2 regions of the Peribacillus sp. NPDC097675 genome follow, and region 2 is predicted to be linked to the other one. Evidence: riboswitches for the same ligand, from Rfam matches in the RefSeq annotation. Region 2 holds a riboswitch; the other holds the start of a gene.

Region 1 (3,883 bases), on a different contig from region 2:
TCAAAGCAGTCTGACACTTGATACGAATAAAACGGTTATTGATGAAACGGTTGAAAAGAATTTGAATATCGACATCACCACGTCTTCCTCGGATTTAATTAAAAGTAATATTGAGCAAGAAAAGTACAAGCAGGAACTTGAAAAAAGTAGCCTGAAGGAAAAAGTGGTCATGCTAGATGCTCAATTAAGTTCTATTGAGGTACAAACGAATGCTGTCGAGACGACAAGTCAGGCGGACGGTACAGTGAAAAACATCAATAAGAATTTGTCGAACCCGATTATTTCAATCGCTTCTTCAGAAATGGCTATTGAAGGAACCTTTACTGAAGAACAGTTAAAGAAGGCAACGGTGGGAATGGAGTTAAAGGCAATTTCTCCTGATTTGAATAAGAATTTGGCTGGAACAATAAGTCGTATACATTCTTATCCAAAAGAGGAGCCCAATCTTAATGAAGAAAATAGATATCCATTCCAGGCGAATATCGTGAAAGATCCGGAAGTGACTGAACCGTTATTAGCCGGTTCAAAGGTTGACCTTACGGTGATAACGAATGTGAAGGCGGGAGTGCCGGTCGTACCCACAATAGCGGTACATGATGGCAAGCAGCCACATGTTTATGCATTAACCAATAAAGGATATGTGAATCGTCAATACCTTACAAAAGGGGCTCAGGCAAAAGGGAAGCAGGAAATCCTTAAAGGTCCAACAGTTGGCGATGTCATTTTGCTAGATCCAAAAAAGGTAGTGAAAAACCACTCGCATTTCATTACACCGCTTCGTATCGAAAAAATAAATTCCGGAACTTTTAAGAAATTATCCACCCGGGAGAAAATTAGATACATTTTACTAGGAATTTTGGAAAAATAATTCATATTGATCTGAAATTAGTTATTAACCTTTTTTGTCCTTAAACTAATTACCTATTTAAACAATAAGTGTAAACTAAAATAGCTCTTAATATTCAGAATTTATCAATGTGTATCAAGGCTTGGATATCAAAATATATTTACAGATTTATATTTTTAGTATAATATTTTAATATAAGTTAGTTCGCTTAATCTTATAAAAAAGAACGGGGGAACCATTTTTGCGGATTAATCCGCTAGGGGTGAATTCAGAGATGAAAGGGCCATTGTGTTTCCGATTCCTAACCCGACAGCTAACCCCGTAAGCGTCTTCGAGGGAACATGTGTGAATAACACGCGAAAAGGGAAAATGACACGTAGTGTGTCTTTTTTTTAAGCGTAAGGATAGAAGTTTTTCAATATACAGAAAAATTTTTTTCTTTTTATTAGTATCTTGTTTCCCTTACCGAGACAAATGTTTTTACATCAAAGACTATATGGAAGGTGAGGAAATTAAATGAAGAAATTCAAAACGAGTTTAGCTACTCAAATTTTTGCTGGCTTAATTCTAGGGATTATCGTAGGTGCTATATTTTATGGAAGCGAGACAGCCCAAGGCTATCTACAACCATTAGGCGATATCTTCTTACGGATGATAAAAATGATCGTCGTTCCAATTATCGTTTCTAGCCTTATTGTTGCAGTTGCAGGTGTGGGCGATTTAAAATCAGTAGGGAAATTAGGTGCGAAGTCACTATCCTACTTTATAGTAGTAACACTAGTTGCAATTGGCGTAGGCTTATTATCAGCTAACATTATTCAGCCTGGTGCAGGCGTGGACATGGGGAATCTAGAACAAACTGATATTTCTACCTATGTTGATACAGCTGAATCTAAGGAACATGAATCTTTTATAGACACAATTGTTCATATTGTACCATCTAATCCGATCAAAGCAATGGTAGAAGGCGATATGCTTGCCATCATCTTCTTCTCAGTCTTGTTTGGACTAAGCATTGCAGCCATCGGTGAAAAGGGAGAACCAGTTTTCCGTTTCTTCCAAGGTGCGGCGGAAGGCATGTTCAACTTAACGAATATGGTTATGAAATTTGCTCCAATCGGGGTGTTTGCACTAATCGGTGTGACAATTTCTAAATTCGGATTATCATCCTTAATTCCATTAGGGAAATTAGCCCTTTCTGTTTACGGGACAATGATTTTCTTCGTGATTGTCATTCTTGGGCTGATTGCAAAATTCGTCGGCTTCAGTATCTTTAAGTTAATTGGGATTTTAAAAGAAGAATTAATTTTAGCATTTTCTACAGCAAGTTCTGAAGCAGTTCTTCCAAGAATCATGGAGAAGATGGAGAAAGCGGGATGTCCTAAGCATATTACATCCTTTGTTATTCCAACGGGTTATTCTTTCAACCTAGATGGTTCTACATTATATCAAGCTTTAGCTGCAATTTTCATTGCTCAAATGTATGGCATAGACCTAAGCGCTTATGAGCAAATTACGCTAATGTTAGTGTTAATGATTACCTCTAAAGGGATTGCCGGTGTACCAGGCGTATCATTCGTCGTGCTTTTAGCGACATTGGGAAGTGTCGGTATCCCAATTGAAGGACTAGCATTCATTGCAGGTATTGACCGTATTCTTGATATGGGTCGTACAGTGGTTAACGTTATCGGTAACTCTCTTGCGGCGATTGTCATTTCTAAGTGGGAAGGTCAATTTAACCCACCAGCAGAAAATGATAAACTCGAACAAGCTTCATAATATGGTTAAAACTCCAGGGTGAAAACACTCTGGAGTTTTTTATTTGCAAAAGGCCATTGAAGTTGGAATAATCATCTTTCATATACTACAATTTGGTTCTTTTATCTCCTGTCTAGTTCCTTTAATGTATAAATACATTGGGAAGTTAATATCTGGCTGTTTTCTTATTATAGAGGGATTTGTAATTCTATATACTATAACCTTCGTGAATAATGAAAAGTTTGATAAAATATAATCAATGATGAAAGGGTCGGGGGGAATGTGAATATGAAAAATGAAGGCAATGACATCTTATATATGCATATGCAGGCTTCCGAACGATTTATCCTTTTTAACGGCCTTACTTTTCGGGAATTTTTTTATTCCCTGCCAAATGGCATGAATTCCATCTTATTATTGAAACATCAATATGATGGTGGGGAGTACAATTTAAATGTCTTGCTTGAGAGCGTGTCATCCGAAAACATGACTAAGCTTTTAAAAGAGGATGTCCGTGCATATGGTGATTTCTGTTGGATTGACTTTGAAGAAGCAGATAGTCTAGAAGAAGTGGATGGAAGGGAATTAGCAGAACTCCTATATCTAGGGCATACCAAAAATCATTTAGATCATCCTCCTTTCTTTCGTAAATTGAATAACCAATTTGTATACTTAGCCCAGGACGATGGATGGTTTAATAAAGTTTACTTTCGTTCGATCTCGACGTACTATAAGATGCTGGGAAACTTGCTTCCTTCAAAACTAGAATCATTGAAGGTGGAAAGATCGTGGTTAGGAATGAGGAAGAAGAAAGATTTGCCGACAATACCTTTAGAAGTTATTTCTTCTCTTGCTCCTATTTTGGCGGAAGGTGTCGTTTTTTCTTTTAGACATGTCAAGTATACAAGGGCAAAAATAGAGATCCCAGCATGGGTTGTGGGAGATTATTTGAACATGGATGAGATGCATGATGATTTTATAGGAAGGAAAGTACAAGGGCCTGATGCCTTTCTTACTTTTCAACGTAAAGAAAGGGTCTGGGAAAGCGTCATAAATACGACTCTTTATAAATAATTCCTCTTTCGTTCACTAAGAATCATGGTCGTAGGACTTGCAGCCAGACGCATAACTTATAATTGTACCCAGGGAGCTTGGAAGTTTCACTTTTCCCGCTTTAGTGTAAAATGATACAATGGAATATGGTTAAAAGAATATTGGAGGGTAATAACTCATGAAAACTAAACTTGGTTTGCTTTATGGTGGAAAATCTGCAGAACA
Region 2 (3,883 bases):
AAATCATAAAAGAAGAACATCGACCAGATAAACAAGTATTCGGTATTACGGCTAAAGGTCGCGAAGAACTACCGAATAAAATCTATAAGATGTTTGAAAATGCAGGTTCCATCGGTGAGACGGTCGTAGGTTTAGCAAACATCAAGTATGTAGACCGTGATAAGGTAGTCGAAATCCTGAAAAACAACAAAAAGAAGCTAATTGCAAAGTGGGAGCTAATTGCGGATTTCGAAAAACAGATGAAGATGAAAAAAGATCAAGATAAAGATAAGCTTGTGGACTATTTAGGTGAATACTTTTCTTCCAGAACAGATCACACCATATCCTGGCTTGAGGAGTTAATCGGACGGATTCAACAAGGGGAAATTTAAAGAATACATTCAATAAAAAACTGCACGCTCCATTGTTAGGTGTCTCTAACAATGAGCGTGCAGTTTTTTTATGTGTACCATCGCGGCATTTCTCACATTCGTGACTTCAAGGAAGAAATACCCTTTCTTTCAATAAGTAAATTCCCTTTAACCTGTTAAGATATCTTCGCTTGGATATCTGATTATTTCTTGGTTAGGTTTTGCTAGAGAAAAGGCTAATGTTAAAGGACCTAATTTGCCTAGAAACATGATAAATACGATGATGATTTTACCTAAATCCGAAAGGTCTGCAGTGATTCCCATAGACAAACCCACTGTTCCAAAAGCTGAAATCACTTCAAATAATATTTTTAGAAACGGCTCTGGCTCTGTAATATTTAAAATGAATGTACTTAAGAAAATAAATAAAATACTTATTGTAGTTATAGCAAGGGACCGGACAATTACGGTTTCCTTTATTGCCCTATTTCCTATGGTGATCTGCCTTTTGTCACTCAAAAAGGTTAAGACTGACAAAATAATCACCAAAAACGTTGTAAGCTTGATTCCCCCACCCGTTGAGGCGCTCCCAGCCCCGACGAACATTAATAGCAACATGAATGTAATCGTTGCTTCATGTAAATTGCCAATATCGAGGGTATTGAATCCAGCCGTTCGCGTAGTTACTGCTTGGAAGTACGATGCCCAAAGCTTGTCACCTAATGAAGACATTGTCCCGAACGTATTAGGATTATGGTATTCCATAGAGAAAACGACAAGCATAGCCAAAACATTCAGAACAAAAGTACCAACCAGCATCAGTTTTGAGTGGAGACTTAATTTCTTGAAGCTACGTTTATCCCAGATATCGTATAAAACAGTAAAACCTATTCCCCCTAGGATAAACAGAAACGATATCGCAAGGTTTACTATTGGATCACCTACGTACCCCATCAAGTTGTCAGACCATATAGAGAATCCGGCATTATTAAAAGCGGATATGGAGTGGAAAAAGCTATAATACATCCCTTTTCCCCATCCGTACTCCGGAACCCACCTTATAGCCAAGATCAACATGGCAATGATTTCAATAGTAAAGGAGTATAAAAATAGATTTTTAACTAATTTGATGACCCCTCCTAGAGCCGTCTGATTTAAAGCCTGTTGAATAATTAACCTTCCTTTAAACCCTATCTTCTTTCCTAACACCATGAAAATAAGCACGGCAAAAGACATAATTCCCAGGCCACCAACTTGTATAAGCATGAGAATCACTAATTGTCCGAAAGTGGTATAAGCCGTACCCGTATCCACTACAGCAAGACCTGTCACAGTCATAGCGGATGTTGAAGTGAAAAGGGCATCCGTCCAACTAACAAAGGTGGTTGTTGAAAAAGGCAATTTCAACAGAATTGTACCTAAAATGATAAAAAATAAAAATACAAGTACAAGTAGTTGAGAAGGATTGAACTGACGATATTTTAATTTCATACGAAACCCTTTCTCCTTTTAACGTCTCTATTAATCTTAATTTTTTTAAAAAGAAAATGACTAAAAAGCCAAACAAAAAAAGACCAAAAAGGGATGCCCCCCGTGGTCTACTGCATGATCACAAGTTTCACCATCCTCTCCTTAACGCTTACGAAGTTAGCTGTCGGATTCGGGTCAAGAAGTAACCCTACCTTCAAATGAAGGATTCACCCCAAGTAGCAAAAATTGGCTGCTACAAAATTGGTTTCCCCGTTCCATACGGATTCAGCGATCAAGATGATTGATTAATTTACAGCTATGTTACTCCTGTTTTTTGATGATGTAAACACTTTTATTGGATAGTTTTTCCTTAGGGTATATATGCATGATTCTTCGCACATCTCTATCCTTGATTTTAATGATTTTTTCTCTTTTTATCGTTTTAAAAAGAAAAAGTCATGACGGATTTTCTGCTTCTTTTTGTGTCACAAAAACTTCTGGATCCGAAAAGTAAACAACATAAAAATCCTATCAAAGAAGGCAAGACAAATGAAGAAACGGTTTTATTTTTTCCTTTTCACTCTTCCGAATAAACCTATTGCGACAGCTGTGCCAATGGCGACGGCAAACCAAGTAACTAAGCTCAATACATTCCCCTCCTATTTAAAGGTAATGGTACCTAATAGCTGGCATGGCACGATCATGATTTATATAAAAACCACTGAATGCACTCACCTATCTCTTCTCTTTTTTAACACAATCGATTCCCCTCTCCTTCTACCCTATTCCTTTCTAAAATTATTTTTTCAGACATGCTACTTTTTCCGTCTTAAGGTTTATATAGACAGTGAAGATTGTTCCGTTCGATACACACAACTTGAATCCTCGAAAGGTTCAGTCCAAACATACGGGAGGGATGATAATGGAATTGGAAACGTTACTAGATCAGGAATATAGCTCGGGGTTCAATCCTGATTTGGCCGAAACGATTGGCTTATCAAAGGCAGTGATGTTGGCACACCTCCACACCTTGATTGAGACATGCGGAGTGGAACGGGACGGGAGGGATTGGATCGTCCATACCTATCGCTACCGTTCTGGTCAGAGGCCACCATCAAGCGGACCATTCTCAGTCTTGAAAAAGACGGCTGCCTCGTTTCGGAAAATTACAACCCATCGAAGATGAACAAAACGAAATGGTACAGCATCTGTTATGAACAGTATATTGTCATGCGTGAAGATGAAGAAGCATTTTGGATGAATTACTAAACCCTGCCCTACTGATGAAGGCAGCCACAAAAGGAGACGAAACCGTATGATTTATGAAGAAACGTACCACTATTTATTGAAACATGTATCTTCCACAGAATTTGATACGTGTTTGTACTCCTTGCTGCATAGTGATTGGGATGGGGTCATTCAAAGTCCGCTTCATATGATGGCAAATGGCGTGGGCACTTCGGAAAAATACATGAAACAGATCGTCAGGAATTTCACATCGCCAAAAGGAGAGCTCCCCCAGATATTCGTGCCCGTACAACAAGATGGTGAGATGTTGTATAAGTTCAACCTTGGTCCAACAAGTAACCTGGGCTTTAATAGGAAAACCGACCGCTATTGCAAGAAATATTGCTTCTTTTACCGTGATGCATTCAAAGGGTTGACGATTTCGGCCAAACGTCTGTTGCTGATGGGCGCTTATCGGATGTCGGTCTCGAAGTCGGAAGAGGTGATATTCGATTATCAGGAAATCGTCTCGGAACCCAATCCCCTTTTCACTAGGCAGCGTCTGTTGGAATCGATTGAGGCAATCTATAGGGCTGGCTTATTCGACCTAGTAAACATTTCTTTCACATGCAAGACTTTTTCCAAAAAAGAAGCCGTTGTGTTTACCTTCAAAGAAGGAACACTTGAAGATTTTCGGGAAAACCGTGCCGAGCGGGCAGGATTGCGCCGGACGATTTTCGATTCGGGCTTCACCGGCCATATTAGCGATGGCGTTTGCATGGAACTAGAACGGGTCGGAAAATACGTTTTCCGCTCGTTTCTTAAAGATGCCAAGA

The links. Region 2 has a riboswitch for cyclic di-AMP ahead of ACQKL5_RS13910 (TrkH family potassium uptake protein). Riboswitches for the same ligand answer to the same signal wherever they lie in the genome.
Region 1: it holds a riboswitch for cyclic di-AMP, as region 2 does, so the genes downstream of both, ACQKL5_RS20790 (cation:dicarboxylate symporter family transporter) here and ACQKL5_RS13910 (TrkH family potassium uptake protein) in region 2, are expected to answer to the same signal.

The regions. Positions count from the first base shown of each region.
Region 1 is NZ_JBNNSK010000021.1:3,643-7,525, forward strand. It holds gene ACQKL5_RS20785 (efflux RND transporter periplasmic adaptor subunit) at 1-868, shown strand, start outside; cyclic di-AMP (ydaO/yuaA leader) riboswitch at 1,043-1,190, shown strand; gene ACQKL5_RS20790 (cation:dicarboxylate symporter family transporter) at 1,364-2,626, shown strand; gene ACQKL5_RS20795 (hypothetical protein) at 2,894-3,679, shown strand; gene ACQKL5_RS20800 (D-alanine--D-alanine ligase) at 3,837-3,883, shown strand, end outside.
Region 2 is NZ_JBNNSK010000008.1:218,774-222,656, reverse strand. It holds gene ACQKL5_RS13915 (PadR family transcriptional regulator) at 1-371, shown strand, start outside; gene ACQKL5_RS13910 (TrkH family potassium uptake protein) at 519-1,841, opposite strand; cyclic di-AMP (ydaO/yuaA leader) riboswitch at 1,972-2,121, opposite strand; gene ACQKL5_RS13905 (hypothetical protein) at 2,743-3,006, shown strand; gene ACQKL5_RS13900 (hypothetical protein) at 3,136-3,883, shown strand, end outside.